Regions from separate parts of the Thalassospira sp. MCCC 1A02898 genome, predicted to be linked through region 2. Evidence: predicted binding sites of a transcription regulator. Region 2 holds the regulator's gene; each other region holds the start of a gene.
What was found. The regulator PhoB, encoded in region 2, activates phosphate uptake and scavenging genes when phosphate is short. The targets are predictions, from matches to a motif close to TNTCATAAAACTGTCA.

Region 1 (4,183 bases), on a different contig from region 2:
CATTGCCGTCGGACACGGTGGTAATGCGAAAACCGTGTTGCAACAGGAACTTCTTCAAAAGCTTCTGGATTTCCTGGTCGTCATCTACGACCAGGATATGTGGTTCACGTCGCGTCGTCAGTGTCCCGAACTCCCCTGATATTCATCGGCCATGTCCCCGACCGCGGCGGGAGTTTAGTCGATATCGCCAACGGTTTGAACCGTTTTCCATCTGGCGTTTAAAAAGGAAAAAGCCGGGCAATGCCCGGCTTCCCCATATCCAACAGTCAGGGCTGTAATCGGGTTACTGCAGGTCATAAACCTTGGTGCTACCAGATACTTCCGATGCCACCACCAGCATTGCGTTGCCGGTCGGGCTATCCTTGGCATCAACAAACTGCAGGCCTTCGGGGGCCAGTTCACCGGCAGTATCATTTTCCGGATTGCCAGAGAAACGACGATCACTGTGATAGGTGACGAATTGCGGGTTGGTCGGGTTGGTCAGGTCATAGACCATGAAGCCACCCTGACGCTCCAGCCCGATAAAGGCATAGGGCGTACCGTTTACATAGCCACTTGCAATGCCTTCTGGCTCCGGGCCCTTGTCATCGGAGCGGTTGTCACGGCTGTAGTTTTCAGTATCCGAGGAATTGAAAACATTGGGATAGTTCGCCGCCAGGATCTGCTCAAACGCATCACCACTGTCAAAGACCATTTCGCCATCGGCATTCAGAACCGAGAACGACCGTGCGCCATAGCTATAGATGACATCGAAATCACCATCGCCATCAATGTCACCCTGTGCCGTGGTGGTCTTCAAACGACCAAGATTTTCATCCTTTTGCAGGGTGCTTGCCGTCGGGAAGGCCACCGGATCAAGGGTTAGCTTGCCAACGCGGGTTTCTTCGCTGTAGCCGTCATAGTCACGTGAATCGCCTTCGTTGGCGATCAGGACCCATTCCTTGCCATCAATATTGATCGCATCAATGGTGTCAGGCATGAACATGCCCATCACCGGCCAAGTGCGGATATTGATCTTGCCGTCCTTGTCGCTGGCATCAAAGGCATGGACCAAATGATCCTTGAAACCAAGACCGGCGACGTTTTTGACGGTTGCAGTTTCGATATCGATAATCGCAACCGCGTTGTTTTCCTGCAGCGAAACATAGGCGGTTTTGCTGTCCTTGGAGACGGCGATATATTCCGGCTCCACATCCTGTGCCACGCTTGAAGCACCCGGATTGGATGTCCGCATGCCATAGGGCAGCTTGCCATCATTCAGGAACTTGAAATCAACCGTGCGGACGTCATCATCAGACAAGTTTTCTGCACCACCGGCCATGGAAATGATCGAAACACTACCTTCCGGATCATTGGTGAATGCGTCATTCGGCTCACCCTCGTTCGCGACCAGAACATATTTCCCATCCGGGGAGAACTTGATCATGTCGGGCAGTGCGCCAACGGTGACCGCTGAAATGAACCCGCCATCGGTATCAAAGAAAACGGCCTGACCCGGTGCCTGCTTATCGCTGTTTTCCACGGCTACGGCGACAACGCCATTTTTGATGGCAACACTGTTGGCACCCTTGCCCCAGGTGGAAAGATCAATCGCGGAGATCTTGGTCAGTTCGGACGGATCGGACATATCAAGAATATCGATCACTTTGTCCGCGCCATTGACGACAAAGATGCGCTTTGACACCGGATCAAATGCTGGGATTTCCGCCGCACTTTCATCGAGCATCCCGGTACGATATTCGCCCATCGGCACAATCGTGATCGGATGCGCACCCGCATTCATGACGTCACCCGCCATCTTGGTTTGGTTGGGTGCCGTGCCTGCACAGGCTGTCAGAAGCAACGAAACAGCGGCTGTCGCCATCAATGAAGAACGCATGTTTTCCCCTTGGAATAACCGTAATCAAAGCAGGCAGACTGCGTGTTTGTTGTAACGGTTTCATGACCCGGTCGTGACAGTTTCATAAATTTCTTATCGATGGGACTGCTCCAATTCCGGTCTGGTTTCGTATCGAAACTATATCTCGAAACAATCCGTCGGGACTTGCCCCGCGACCCAGACAGGAGCCACACATGCCACGGATGTCAAACGTGAATATTGCGATCATTGGTGCCGGAATGGCGGGCCTAAAGGCTGCCAGCACGCTGCACCGCATCGGCATGAACGTAACGGTTTTTGAAAAAAGCCGCGGTCTTGGCGGGCGACTGGCGTCACGGCGCACGGACTTTGGTCATTTCAATCATGGTGCGCAATATGTGACGGCGCGTGATCCCGGATTTAATGCGTTTTTGCAAGAAGCAACCGAGTTTAACGCCGCCCAGAACTGGTCCCCCAACCTGCATCGCGGGACACCCGCCCCCGCACAATCCGGTGCGGCACTCTCACCGATCGCGCGCCATGTCGGCAACCTTGCCGAAGAACCCTGGTATCAGGGCGCGCCGCAGATGAACAAACTGATCCGCCCACTGGTCGACACCTTCCCGATCCAGAAACAGCACCGCATTGTCGGTATCGAGCCATCCGGCCCGCGCAGCTTTATACTCCATGATGATCTGGACGGGACTTACGGCCCGTTTGATGGTGTGATCGTCACCGCCCCTGCCCCGCAGACTGCCGATCTTTTGCGCCCGCTTGCGCCGCGCTATGCCCCGATTGACGAGGTTGTCATGGCGCCGTGCTGGGCAGTGATGGCGGCCTTTGAAAGCCCGCTTCCCACCGGCTTTGACGCGATGCTGTATCCGAGCCCTGAAATCAGCTGGGCCGCGCGCAGCAGCCAGAACGAAGACATGTTCCATCGTCGCACACCCGATCCGTGGGTCCTGCACGCCAGCCCGGAATGGTCACGCGCCCACCTTGAAGACGACAAGGACCGCGTGATTGAAAAGCTGCTGGCGGCTCTTCGTGATGTCAGCGGTGTGAATCTGCCGGAACTTCATTCGGTGCAGGCCCATCGTTGGCGCTATGCGCGGACTGAATTGCCACTTGGCAAAAGTCACCTTAACGGCATGAACGGCCGGGTGATTGCCGCAGGCGACTGGTGCCTTGGCGCACGGGTCGAGGCGGCCTGGCGCAGTGGCCGAACAGCGGCACATGCCATGGTCGAAGCCCTGATCGGATAATCGGTAAACGTGATCCGAACGCAGTGTCATGCCGAAAAATGCCAATGGACATCGTCACAGCAAATCAGACCTGCCGCAGAAAACCTGCGTGACATGCGCGCGGCCCTTTAACTGGCGGCGCAAATGGAAGGATTGCTGGGACGAGGTTCAATATTGCTCTGACCGGTGCCGTGGCCAGCGAAAGCAACCTGCAAAAACGAACATGCAGAACCAAGTGTCATGATGTTTGACCAAAAAGACGAAGATCAGCCAACCTATGCCATCCTGCGCCAGCGCGTGATTGATCTGGCAACAGAGCGCGGGCCAGACAAAACGATATGCCCGTCCGAAGTTGCCAAAACCTTTGGCTCTTACTGGCGGGATTTGATGCCGCGCGTGCATCAGGTCGCAGAACAACTATGTGCCGAACGCAAACTGACATTTGAAAAGGGCGGCATCAGCCATGGCCAAAACCGCCCTTCGGGTCACTATCGATTGCGCATCGTCCTTGATGATCAGGACGACTAAGACAGCTTATGCGCCACGCAAGGCATGCAGGCGTTTGATCAGACCGGCCGTCGACGCATCGCGCGCACCGGCATCTTCCTTACCCTCGACCATCGGAAGCAGTTCCTTGGCAAGCTGCTTGCCAAGTTCAACCCCCCACTGGTCATAAGAATTGACGTTCCAGATGATGCCCTGAACAAAGATTTTATGTTCATACATCGCGACCAACCGGCCAAGGGTGAAGGGATCAAGCTGCTTATAGAGGATCATGGTGCTGGGCTTATTGCCATCAAACACCTTTTGCGGTGCCAGCACATCAATCTCGGCCGGTGACAGGTCACTGCCAGAGAGCTCTTCACGGACTTCGGCCTCGGTCTTGCCGCGCATCAATGCCTCGGCCTGTGCAAGGCAGTTCGACACCAGCTTGTCATGATGGTTGGCCAACGGATGAAGCGCATTGGCAGCCACGATGAAATCAACCGGGATCAGTTCCGTGCCCTGATGGATCAGCTGATAAAACGCATGCTGACCATTTGTCCCCGGTTCGCCCCAGATAATCGGGCCGGTTTCATAGGCA
Region 2 (4,183 bases):
TTCTATAGCGACAATCAGGCCCTCTATGAGGTCAACCTTGATATCCCCGAACAGCAGGTAACCGCACTGATTGGCCCGTCGGGCTGTGGTAAATCCACCTTCCTGCGCTGCCTGAACCGGATGAATGACACCATTGACGGTGTGACGATCAAAGGTGACGTTACCCTGGATGGTCGCGACATCTATGACAAGCGGATCGACGTGGTTCAGCTGCGCGCGCGCATCGGCATGGTGTTCCAGAAACCGAACCCGTTCCCGAAAACCATCTATGACAACGTGGCCTATGGCCCGCGTATTCATGGTCTGGTCAATTCGCGCGATGAACTTGATGAAATCGTCATGACCTCGCTCGAACGTGCCGGTCTTCTGAAAGAAGTCAAAGATCGTCTGCAATCGCCGGCAACCGGTCTTTCCGGTGGTCAGCAGCAGCGCCTTTGCATTGCACGCGCGGTTGCCGTCAGCCCGGAAGTCATCCTGATGGATGAGCCGTGCTCGGCCCTTGATCCGATTGCGACCGCCAAGGTCGAGGAACTGATAGACGAGTTGCGTTCGAACTACACGATCGTGATCGTGACCCACTCCATGCAGCAGGCCGCCCGTGTGTCGCAGCGCACCGCGTTCTTCCACCTTGGAAAGCTGGTTGAAGTCGGTGAAACCGATCAGATCTTTACCAACCCGAAGGACGAACGCACCAAGGGTTACATTACCGGCCGCTTCGGTTAAGCGACGCCAGGAGTACGCATAAATGGCTGATGAACATACCCATATCGTAAGTTCGTTCGACGAGGAACTGACCCGTCTGAACAACATCATTTCGCAAATGGGCGGGCTTGCCGAAAGCCAGCTTATTTCCTCGATCAGATCCATCGTCAAACGCGATTCCGAACTGGCCGAGAAAGTCATCCTGTCCGATCAGCGCATTGACGTGCTCGAACAGGAAGTCCAGGACTTTGCCGTCCGTCTTCTGGCCCTGCGTCAGCCGATGGCAGATGACCTGCGTCAGGTGGTGACGGCCCTTAAGCTATCAAACGATCTTGAACGCATTGGTGATCTTGCCAAAAACATCGCCAAACGCGCGCAGGTGCTGAACCAGATCCCGCCGATCCGCCCGGTTCAGGCGATCCCGAACATGGCCAAGCTGGCCCAGGAAATCATCAAGGATGTCCTGGATGCCTATATCGAAAGCGACGCCGAAAAGGCCCATCGGGTCTGGGAACGCGATCAGGAAGTCGACGATATGTACAATTCGCTGTTCCGCGAATTGCTGACCTACATGATGGAAGATCCGCGCAACATTACCGCATCGACCCATCTGTTGTTCATTGCCAAGAACATCGAACGTATCGGTGATCACGCAACCAATATCGCCGAAACGATCTATTACCGGATCAAGGGCGAAGACCTGCCGGGGATTGACCGGCCAAAAAACGACGCAGCGAACTTCGCTGTTGTCGAACCGAATGACTGACACGGGAGCATAGGAAGATGGACCCAACGGTTCTTATCGTCGAGGACGAGGCAGCAATCGTAACCATGTTGCGCTACAACCTCGAACGCGAGGGGATGCAGGTTGTCGAAGCCGGTGACGGTGACGAAGCGTTGAAAATTCTGGCTGAAACCCATGTCGATCTGGTTTTGCTCGACTGGATGCTGCCGGTGATGTCGGGGATCGAGGTCTGCCGTCAGATCCGCCGCAAGCCTGAAAGCCGCGATTTGCCGGTGATCATGGTGACTGCGCGCGGCGAAGAGGGCGACCGGATCCGCGGTCTTGATACCGGGGCTGATGACTATGTCACCAAGCCGTTTGCCATTGGCGAGCTTCTGGCCCGTATCCGCGCACTTTTGCGCCGGTCCGGTCCGGCGCAACCACAAGGGCAGTTGATCTATTCCGACATCGAAATGGATCTCGCCGCCCACCGGGTCAGCCGCAATGGAAAATCGATCCATCTTGGCCCGACCGAGTTCCGTCTGCTGCGCTATTTCCTCGAACATCCGGGGCGGGTTTTCTCGCGCGAACAGCTGCTTAACGCGGTTTGGGGCCCGAACATCTATGTCGAAACCCGGACAGTTGACGTTCATATCCGTCGCCTGCGCAAGGCGCTCAATGACGTCAAGGGGACGCGCGATATCATCCGCACCGTCCGTGCCGCGGGCTACGCGCTGGACTCTGAAACCGCTGCCTAAGCCGGTTTAGAGCCTGATCCGATTAAAAAACCCCCGCAGCGATTTGCCGCGGGGGTTTTTGTTTTCACCGCGTAACGGCTTTACGATTTTTCTTTCGCCGGTTTGTCCGAACTCTCCGACCCTGACGGCTTGCGCTGCGGGCGCGGCGCCAGTTCGTTCATCAAAAGCATGTCCGCACGGCGGAATTTGGCGATTTCGGCATCAATATCTTCCTGCGGCACGTCGCACGCCGCCAAAACGTGATCAGATAACCGCAACCCGGTTTCCAGAACCTCCGGGATGGCCGCATCCGCCCCGTGGCGCGACAGCGGCCCGATATGGGTGATGTCTTGCGCGCGGGCAAAGATCTTCAGATGCGGGTAATGCTGGCGCAAAAGGGCGACCGTCTTCTCGGTCGCATGCGGGTTCCCCATGGCAACAACCGCAATTTTTGCCTCATCGGTGTGTGCGGCCCGGAAAGTTTCCGGTCTGGACCCGTCGGCAAAGTAAACCGGAAGGCCTTCTGCCCGACCGCGCGAAACCTGCTGTGCGTCACTATCCAGCACAATGAACGGAATGTTGCGCGTCTTGAGCAACCGGGCCAGAACCCGGCCAACGCGGCCGCTTCCGATCACCAGAACATGCTGGTGAATGCCCTCGGACTCCTCTGCAATCTTGCCAAGCTGGTCTTCTTCCTTGGGATGAAGCTTTTCCTCGATCTTGTGACCCAGGCTGATCAGGGTCGGGGTCAGCGCCATCGAAATCGCCACCACCGGGATCAGCATGGCGGCCATTTCAAGCGGCACCGCGCCATTTTGCGCGGCCAGGGCAAACATCACAAAGGCAAATTCGCCGCCGGCGGCCAAACTCATCGCCACCCGTATGGCAAGGCCGGTTTCAAACCGGATCGCACGCGCCAGAACGAACAAAACCGCCGTCTTGATCACCAGCAACAGCACCAGCCACATCAGAATGGTGCCAAATTCGTTATAAACAACGTCGGCATCAACCGACATGCCCACCGACATAAAGAACAGCGACAGGAACACGCCGCGGAACGGCGAAATGTCGGCTTCGATCTGATGGCGGAACTCGGTTTCGGCCAGCATCACCCCGGCGATAAACGCGCCCAGCGCCATCGAAAGCCCGGAAACCTCGGTCAAGGTGCTGGCGGCCAGCACAACAAACAGCGTGCCGATGGCAAACAGTTCCGGGTTCTTAAGCGACGCGATATAGCGAAACAGGCGCGGCAACACATACCGCCCGACGAGTAACAACAACGCAACCGACCCGAAACCAAGCAGGATGCTCATCCACGGGCTGGTTTCCGTGCCAGCATCACCTGCTGCCTGCACCATGATCAGGAACGGACCAACCGCCACGTCCTGCAATAACAAAATGGCAAGGGCCGCACGGCCAAACCGGGTATTGAGCTGCTTGTCATCGGAAAGCTGTTTGAGGATGATCGCAGTCGATGAAAGCGCAAGCGCCCCTGCAATCACCAAAGCCGTCGGCAGCGGGAATTCCATGACAACCAGAAGCCCCAGAAGGGCTGCCATCGATACCAGAATTTGCAAAACGCCCAGACCGGCAAACCGCCCGCCAATGACGCGCAAACGATCACGCGAAAGCTCCAGCCCGATCATGAACAGCAGGAAAACCACGCCCAGTTCGGCAACCGTGGAAATGTCTTCGCGTTCGGAAATCAGGCCAAAGCCGAATGGCCCGATAAAGAACCCGCCAATCAGAAAGCCGATGATCGAATTCGCACGCAGCTTGTGCGCAATCGGCACCGCAATGATCGCGGCAGTCAGAATAAGAAACAGCTCAAACAGGACGCTGTGATGCATGGCGAAATTCGTTCCGGAAGGCGGTCAAATAATCAAAGGGTATCAGGACCTAAATGCCTGAAAATAACGAGATTACAACGATAACGAAAATAACCCTGCCAGTCGTGGGTAAATTTGCGGCATTGGCGAAATTCACCGCCCAATCGCACTATAAAGTGCTGTGTGGATTG
Region 3 (4,183 bases), on a different contig from region 2:
AGTTCAAGTTCGCCCTGGAAATCGACATAGTGTGGCAGCTTGATATGTTCGACAAAGCCGGTGGACTGGACATTGTCGCTATGTTCCATCACGAACTCGCTGTCCTGTGCCGGACCCATGATCTGTTCGCCCATTTCATTGGCGCGCATGGCGCGATCCACCAATGCCATCGAAATGGCTTTGCGCTCGTTTTGACCAAACACAAGCCCATAGCCACGGGTGAATTGCGGCAGCTTGGTTTTTGACCCCTTGAACTTGTTGACCGTTTCGCACTCGGTCAGTTCGATATCGCCGATATCAATCGCAAATCCGAGTTCTTCGGGCTCGATCTCGACCGAAACGGTGCCATAGCGGATTTCACCGACAAAGGCGTGGCTGTTGGCATAGCCGCGCTGGGTGGAGTAACCAAGTGCCAGAACAAATCCTTCATCCCCGCGCGACAGATTCTGCAAACGCAAGTCACGCCCGGCCGGGAATTTAACCGGCTCGCGGGTCAGATCGGCGACCGGGGCGTTTTCATCAACCGGAACCGGTTCATCCTGAATAAGGCCTTCATAGTTCAGGATGTCATCCAAAACGCGCGGCATGTTCTCATCAATCGGATTTTCACCACTTGGTGCCTCGGTCGGTGCTTCGCCGTTGGCCATCAGGGTGAAATCCAGCAGGCGATGCGTGTAATCAAAGGTCGGGCCCAAGATCTGTCCGCCGGGCAGGTCTTTGAAGGTTGCCGAAATGCGACGTGAAACATCCATCTCGGCGGTTTTGATCGGTTTGGAAAAGGCAAAACGCGGCAGCGTCGTGCGATAGGCGCGCATCAAAAAGATCGCTTCAATCAAATCACCACGGGCCTGCTTGATGGCAAGGGCAGCCAGATCGCGATCATAAAGCGATCCTTCGGCCATGACACGGGTGACGGATAGCGAGAGTTGCTGTTCGATCTGATCAGTTTCGATTTCGGCAATGTCCGTATCGCCCCGGCGCTGCTCGGCCAGAAGCTTGTGCGCATTGTTGATGGCGCGTTCGCCACCTTTTACTGCAACATACATGATTAATTGACCTCGATCCGGGTGGTGCGCGACAGGGCGGCGATCTGGGTTTCGCTTGCGAAAATCACATCAGCACCGCACGGAAACAGGTGATGGTTTTCTGCGCGCCATGCATGGAAGCTTGCGGGCAGCCCCTTGATGCAAAGGCTATGCGTATCCTTGATGCCCGGGCCCTTAAGGTTCATGGACGGACGATCTGAAATCTCATCGACCATCAGGATCAGGGTTGCGGATTGATCAGGATATTCCGCATTGCCAACGGCAAGATCGGTGACAAAGGACAGATCATCGGAAATGCGGGCAACCGCAAAATCGGCCTGTTTGACATCCGTGCTGAGCGGGCAACCGCAATGGAATTTCAAGTGATCGCCTGCGGCCTTGGTCGAACAGTTTGGTGACATCCAGACTGTGGTATCCATATCGGCCATCGCAAGAAGTGTTGCGGTGGTGGCTTTGTTCAGGCCATCGGGTGCGGAAACACTGACCGGCAAATCATAAATGCGACCGGGCCGTGACATCGCATCAAGCAGGGCGCGAAAAACAGCGTTTGAATCAAATGCCGCATGGTCAAAACCGGGCAACAAGTCACTTGTCTGGGCGGTGGTTGATTGGGATTGGGGCGTCATTCGTCTTCTCCGCGGACAAGGGTGAAGAAATCAACTTTGGTGGCGGCAACCTTGCGGGCATGATCGCGTTTGGCGGCGGCCTGTTCGGCGGCCAGGGTGTCGATGAAATTGCTTGCTGATCCGTCGCGCAGCATCACCGCATCAAATAGGGCTGCATATTGCGCCTGAATGCGATCACGTCCCTTGATATAGGAATGCCCGACCGTGCCGTCTGACAGGGTGACCGCACAACGCGTCACAGTCATTTCACCGAGGTTGAAACGCTGCCCGGCGCCACCAGCACGGCCGCGGACCATCACCATGCCGATTTGCGGTTCGCGCAGGTGCGTCCAGCTCTCATCGCCATGATTTTCCGACCATTCGGTTTCAAGCCGGACACGGGATGTGCGGGCCAGAACCGACATCCATTTTTGGCGCGCGGCAATATGCGGATCGGTGGGGGTGTCTGCATTCCGGTTTTGATCTGTCCGGGCATTCGGGGCGGGGTGCGCCGTCATCAAACTGATCCCTTCTCAACTTATGTCGACAAATCTAAAATTTGTCTAGACGTCTATACCTATTGACGTTATAAGACGATCCAGCAGCAAAGGCAAAGGTCTTGCGGTGAAAGTTTTGTGAACGGGGAATGCAATGGATTGGGAACCGGGCCTATCTATTTGGAGGCAAATCGAAAAGCAGCTTCTGGCTGATATTTCGGAGGGCGTTTTCACACCGGGCGAAAAGATGCCGACCGAGATGGAATTGGTCCGGCGCTTTGGGGTGAATCGCCATACGGTGCGCCGCGCCATGGCGGCACTTGTCGATTCCAATGTTGTCCGTGTCGAACAGGGGCGCGGCGCCTTTGTTCAGGAACAGATCCTTGACTACCCGCTTGGTTCCAAAACCAGGTTTTCGCAGATCGTATCGGGCCGCCATCGCTTGCCCGACAAACGCCTGATCTCGTCCGAGGTCCTCAAAGCCAATTCGACCATCGCGCAGTTCCTGGATGTCAAACCGGGCACGCGGGTGATCGAGTTGTTTTCGGTATCCGAGGCCGACGGTGTACCGCTTGCTGTCGCGACAAGTTATCTTCCCGCCGCGCGCTTTGACGGCATTGTCGAGATATTTGTCGAAACCAAATCGCTTACAGAAGCTTTCAAGCGCTTTGGGATTGATGACTACACACGAAAGACCACGCGCATTTCGGCAACGCTTCCTTCATCACGTGTTGCCAACCTGCTTAAACAGGCGCGCAATCGACCAGTGATTTCGACGGAAAGTGTCGATGTTGATTCGGCAGGTGCGCCAATCGAATACGGTGTGACCGCCTTTTCAAGCGACCGGGTTCAGTTGATCGTTGAGTGAGTTATTTGTCTGCGGTTTTTTGGCACCAAAACTGATACATGCCACGGAATGTATCTGGCCGCTGTTGTTCGTAATCGTGCCAGAGCAATAATCTCTCTTGCGGCGTCCGATTTGCAATGCTGTCCCTATACTGCTGAATGTCACCGGCGAACGGCATTTCAAAATCAAGGAACTGAAGTCCGAGTTCGTCCAAGTGATCTTTGATCATTACGAGATCAAAGCGATGTTCCTGAACATGAAAGATGAGATCACGAAAGGCACTCAGGCTAAAGAAGTCGCTCCTTCGGCTAAGTTGCAACAGGGCTCCGTTTCCTTTGGTAGCTTCTCGAATAATTGTTTGACGACATTGGCGCATATCACTCGCGGATGGAGAATAACCGTGACTTGCAACAGTTTTCCGTCCTTCAATCACGTCCTTGCGTGCAAGTTCGCTGTAAAGCCCGATCTTCATTAGTCCACCTGATCGAAGTAGCTTGTTCAGAATTTTCCAACCTACGATCGGGTTCTCAAGGTGATGAAGCACTCCAACGCATTCGATGATGTCAAAGTTGCAGCCGAGCTCATCCAATTTCAGGATATCTGCGCGTGCAAAGTCAATATTGGTAATGCCAAGTTCCGATGTTTGGCGTTTTGCATAAGCCAAACTGCTTTTGCTGAGGTCTATCGCAGTCACTTTTGCATTGGCAAAACGCGTTGCTGGTTGGATAGCATGTTGTCCAGTTCCGCAGCCAGCAACAAGTATTTCTGGCGCTTCAGGTTCTTTGTAGCCTGCAAGCTGCAGATTTAGCGGTGGTGATTGCAGGCAGATGCTAACAGGTCTTCGCCTGTTTATTTTAATTGTATGCGTCCAGCGCGGATAAGGGTTTTCCTCGTACTGAGAGCGAACAGCATCGGAAACGTCACCAGCACTTGAAGTCCAATCAGGGATGGTTCCGCGAATTCTTTTTTCTTCATGCGGCTCAATCAATAGCCTGCGGAGCATTTTATCGGCATAAGATGGGACTTTGTTTCCAGTGAAAGCGTCTGGATCTAAAAGTTTGATAAGTGGTTGATAGCAGCCGACAAGCGCAACTTCAGAGAGTGTTGCATCTACCCCTGCTGCAACTTGATCTGAAATCCGCCGAGTCAGTTTTTCCAGATAGGTTTCTTCCTGACTTGTAACGGCGA
Region 4 (4,183 bases), on a different contig from region 2:
CGAAGGGGTGGGCTACAAACTTGCCGCCAACGGCATTCAGCGCCACTTCAAGGTGATGCTGCCACGCGTCGCGGAATTGCAAAAACTGATGCCGTTCAAGGCTCCGCCGGATATGTCGAACTTCCTGCTCTCGCCAATGCCGGGCTTGCTCGTCAAGGTCTCGGTCGAGGAAGGCCAGACCGTCCAGCCGGGCGAGGAGCTTTGCATCCTTGAAGCCATGAAAATGGAAAACGTCCTGAAGTGCGAAAGCAAAGGCGTGGTCAAAAAGATCCACGCCGAACAGGGCGCAAACCTCTCGGTCGACGCCATCATCATCGAGTTCGAAAAAGACGAATAAGCCACCCGATCCCTCTGGGGTGATGCTTGATCAAGGCGCTGTCCGGGTTTTCGGATGGCGCCTTTTTTGGGTCTGAACCCTAACCTGTTCAAACACTTGTGTTTTCAAGGCCTTTCCGATCCGTTTCACGCATATTAAATACAGATAACGGGGCTTTACGGGGCGTTTGCACTGCCATATGGTCGTGAATTGAGGCCGTAATACCCTGTGAACATCGAGGTTGACTGCCAACGCATTGAACGTGCCTGCGGCCATCCAATAACAAGAAACGAGGCTTAAGAATGTACAAGCTGATTGCTTTTGATGGCGACGATACCCTGTGGCACAACGAGCCACTTTTCCGCCAAGCCCATGTGCAGCTTCGCGAAATGCTGGGACATTATGTTGATCCCGAGCTGGTTGATGATCGTCTCTATCAGGCCGAGTTGGCCAACCTTTCCATCTATGGCTATGGCGTGACGGGCTTTACCCTGTCGATGATTGAAACGGCGATCGAATTGTCTGATCGTAAAATCAGCGCCGAAGACATCCACAAACTGGCCGAAACCGGCAAATCCATGCTGCGTGCGCCCACCCGGATCATTGACGGGGCCGAGGAAGTGCTCAAGCAATATGCCAAGCACCCGAATTACAAGGTGGTCCTGATCACCAAGGGCGATCTGATCGCCCAGCAGCTCAAGATTGATCGCTCAGGGTTCGAGGACCTGTTTGACGGGATCGAGATTGTCTCGGAAAAGGATCCGCTGACCTATCGCAACATCTTTGGCCGCTATGGCGTTGATCCCGAGGAAGCGATCATGATCGGCAATTCGATGAAATCCGATATTCTGCCGGTCCTTGCGTGCGGGGCGACCGCGATCCACATTCCCTATGAAATCACTTGGGTCCATGAAATGGTCGATCAGACAGAGATCGACAATGACAAGGTCATCACGGCCGAAAGCATTGCCCATGTGCCCGGGATTATCGAGAAACTCGAAAACCAAAAGACCAGCGGGAGTATGGAACATGTCTGATTGCGCCGGTTCTGAAATGTCCACCGAGGCCGTCTTGGCCAACGGCCCGGCGGCCGATCTTGATCCGCAAACCAAGCTCGAACTCGAAGCCGCTGCCTTTCGTGGGCTGGTCACGCACCTCCAAGATCGCAAGGATGTTCAGAATATCGATCTGATGAACCTTGCCGGGTTCTGCCGCAACTGCCTCGCCAAATGGTATCTGGCAGCTGCCCGCGAACGCAGTGTTGCCATGGATTATGATGGGGCGCGCGAAGTCGTCTATGGCATGACCTATGACGTCTGGAAGGATAACCATCAGGCGCCGGCGTCTGATGAACAGAAACAGAAGTTTCAGGACACCGCCCATCTCCATGCCAAAATCCCCGGCGCGAAATAAGCCCGGGATAAAACCATCGACAAGGGAGGAGGCCCGATCATGACCGATACAAGCCCCGACCCGTCAACGGGGGATGGTAACATCGCCGTCCACGCCCGGATCGAAGGCCGGGTGCAGGGTGTGTGGTATCGCGCCTGGACCGTCGAAGAAGCCCGCAAACGCGATCTGACCGGCTGGGTGCGCAATCGCAATGATGGCTCGGTCGAGGCGGTGTTTTGTGGCCCGGCCAAGGTGGTGCAATCCATGATCACCGCCTGCCACGATGGCCCGACCCATGCGCGTGTTGATCGCATTCACGAAGAACCGGCCCTTGAAGACGGGTTCGCCACGTTTGAAAAGCGCCCAACCGCCTGAAACACAGTGTACGCCAAGGCGTTGGCGGTTTTGTTAAACCGATTGCAAAAGCCTTTTTCCAATTGATTTTGGAAAAAGGCTTTTTCTTTATCGCACTGCGGTGGCATGGTTATGAAATCCTGACTGCATGGTCAGACGCAATGCGTCGGGAAATCAACAGGGAGACTACACATGACCTTTATCGCAAAATCATTTGGCGTTGCTGCCATTGTTGCGACCAGTGCGCTTTGCGCGTTCGGCGCACAGGCAGAGCCGGAACAGAATGACGGCCTGAACGGCACGCTGTGGCTGCAGACCTCGGTCGAATACAAAACGACCGCCATGTCGGTCTATGCCGGTGCCACCCGTTTGCTTGATGCCGCCATTGGCGATCACAGCTGGACCGCAGCGCTGGAGCAGGACGGCAACTATATGACCAAGCCGCCGGCAGTTATCCTCGACGTTGATGAAACGGTTCTGGATAACTCCGCCTATCAGGCATGGGTTGTCACCGACAAAACCCATTACAGCTCCAAAACCTGGGCGGCCTTTGTGCATGACATGATTTCCACCCCGACCCCGGGTGCGCTGGAATTCACCAAGGCGGCCGCTGCACGCGGTGTGGAAGTCTTCTATGTCTCGAACCGCAAGGCCCCGGAAGAAGAACCCACCATCGAAAACCTCAAGAAATATGGCTTCCCCTATGCGGATGAAAAGCATGTCATGCTGCGGGGCGAAGTCGAAGAATGGGGTTCGAACAAGACCCCGCGCCGGGCGGCTGTGGCCGAAGACTACCGTGTGATCATGCAGTTTGGTGACAATTTCGGTGACTTCACCGACGAAATTGATGGTTCGATTTCTGAGCGTCTCGAAGTCATGGAAAAATACGGCAATTACTGGGGCGAACGCTGGTTCATGCTCCCGAACCCGAGCTACGGCTCATGGGAAGAAGCCGCCTTCGGTGGTGACTGGGGCAAGTCCGGCGACGAACGCCGCCAGGACAAACTCAATGCCATGACCCCGTGGGCAGGCCCGGCCGAGTAATCCTTGCCGCCTAATTACGTTAAAGGGCGTCCCAACCGGGGCGCCTTTTTTATATCTCACTTTCTGCGCAACCTCCGGGGTTCATCTTTGTCGCGCAATGGTGTTAGAGTCATTTTAACCGCTTTGCACGCGCCACCATGCGTCACCACGCAGGATGTTATGAAAGCGACTGCCAACGCCACCACCCCGCACCGTGATCGTGTCCCACTGGCTGTCGGAACGATCATTTTTACCGTCTTCGCCCTGTCGCTGGGTGATGCGCTGATCAAGCAATCGAGCAGCCAGTTCGTCATCTGGCAAATATTCGTCGTCAGATCGGCAATCGCCATTCCCTTTCTGGTGGGCTATCTGGCCATTCGTGCCCCGTCGGCCTTGCGTCTTGGCCATGCTTTTGGCTGGACCACGTTGCGCAGCCTTTTACTGGTGGTGATGTGGGTTTGCTATTATCTGTCGCTGCCACATCTGACCCTGTCTGTGGCGGCGGCAACCTATTATACCTTGCCGATTTTCATCACGCTGTTTAGCGCCATCACGACCCGAACCAAAATCAGTAAAACAGGCTGGCTTGCCGTCATAATCGGCTTTGTGGGCGTGTTGTTTATTCTGCGTCCGGATGCGGGAAACTTTAATGGTTATGCATTGTTGCCGCTGTTCGCGGCCATGCTGTATGCGGTGGCGATGATCTTGACCCGCACCAAATGCCGGGACGAACATCCGATCAAGCTCTCGCTTGCGCTGAACATCGCCTTTGTCGCGGTCGGGGCCATTGCTGCGCTGGTGATCAGCCTGCTGTCTGATGACATGCGCGATGGCTTCCTTCTTGCCCCCTGGAGCACCATGACCTTAACCGGCCTGGGCACCATGGCGATCCTTGCGGCCTCCATCCTGATTGGCAGCATCGGGGCAGCCATTGCCTATCAAAATGGCCCGCCCGCCATGATCGGCACGTTTGATTTTGCCTATGTCGGGTTTTCGTTTGTCTGGGGTGTGGTCTTCTTTGCCGAAACCCCTGATGCCTTGTCGCTCGTCGGTATTGTCCTGATTGTCGGGGCGGGGATTATGGCCCTTCGGCAGTAA

Region 1: AUQ41_RS04400 (choice-of-anchor I family protein) is a predicted target of PhoB. The motif match lies at 1,954-1,969, and genes of this name have one in related genera.
Region 3: phnF (phosphonate metabolism transcriptional regulator PhnF) is a predicted target of PhoB. The motif match lies at 2,277-2,292, and genes of this name have one in related genera.
Region 4: AUQ41_RS05280 (5'-nucleotidase, lipoprotein e(P4) family) is a predicted target of PhoB. The motif match lies at 2,106-2,121, and genes of this name have one in related genera.

What each region holds. Positions count from the first base shown of each region.
Region 1 is NZ_LPXK01000002.1:121,119-125,301, reverse strand. Features, by position in the region: gene AUQ41_RS04405 (response regulator) at 1-121, opposite strand, end outside; gene AUQ41_RS04400 (choice-of-anchor I family protein) at 284-1,879, opposite strand; gene AUQ41_RS04395 (NAD(P)/FAD-dependent oxidoreductase) at 2,074-3,120, shown strand; gene AUQ41_RS20495 (DUF2256 domain-containing protein) at 3,149-3,343, shown strand; gene AUQ41_RS04390 (DUF3253 domain-containing protein) at 3,340-3,627, shown strand; gene pgi (glucose-6-phosphate isomerase) at 3,634-4,183, opposite strand, start outside.
Region 2 is NZ_LPXK01000011.1:49,581-53,763, forward strand. Features, by position in the region: gene pstB (phosphate ABC transporter ATP-binding protein PstB) at 1-723, shown strand, start outside; gene phoU (phosphate signaling complex protein PhoU) at 746-1,468, shown strand; gene phoB (phosphate regulon transcriptional regulator PhoB) at 1,486-2,184, shown strand; gene AUQ41_RS11245 (cation:proton antiporter) at 2,265-4,013, opposite strand; gene AUQ41_RS11250 (hypothetical protein) at 4,067-4,183, shown strand, end outside.
Region 3 is NZ_LPXK01000012.1:353,146-357,328, reverse strand. Features, by position in the region: gene AUQ41_RS16070 (carbon-phosphorus lyase complex subunit PhnI) at 1-1,046, opposite strand, end outside; gene phnH (phosphonate C-P lyase system protein PhnH) at 1,049-1,672, opposite strand; gene phnG (phosphonate C-P lyase system protein PhnG) at 1,669-2,169, opposite strand; gene phnF (phosphonate metabolism transcriptional regulator PhnF) at 2,303-3,016, shown strand; gene AUQ41_RS16050 (class I SAM-dependent methyltransferase) at 3,018-4,183, opposite strand, start outside.
Region 4 is NZ_LPXK01000007.1:36,804-40,986, forward strand. Features, by position in the region: gene accC (acetyl-CoA carboxylase biotin carboxylase subunit) at 1-337, shown strand, start outside; gene AUQ41_RS05265 (HAD family hydrolase) at 619-1,353, shown strand; gene AUQ41_RS05270 (DUF1244 domain-containing protein) at 1,346-1,729, shown strand; gene AUQ41_RS05275 (acylphosphatase) at 1,769-2,083, shown strand; gene AUQ41_RS05280 (5'-nucleotidase, lipoprotein e(P4) family) at 2,255-3,106, shown strand; gene AUQ41_RS05285 (DMT family transporter) at 3,266-4,183, shown strand.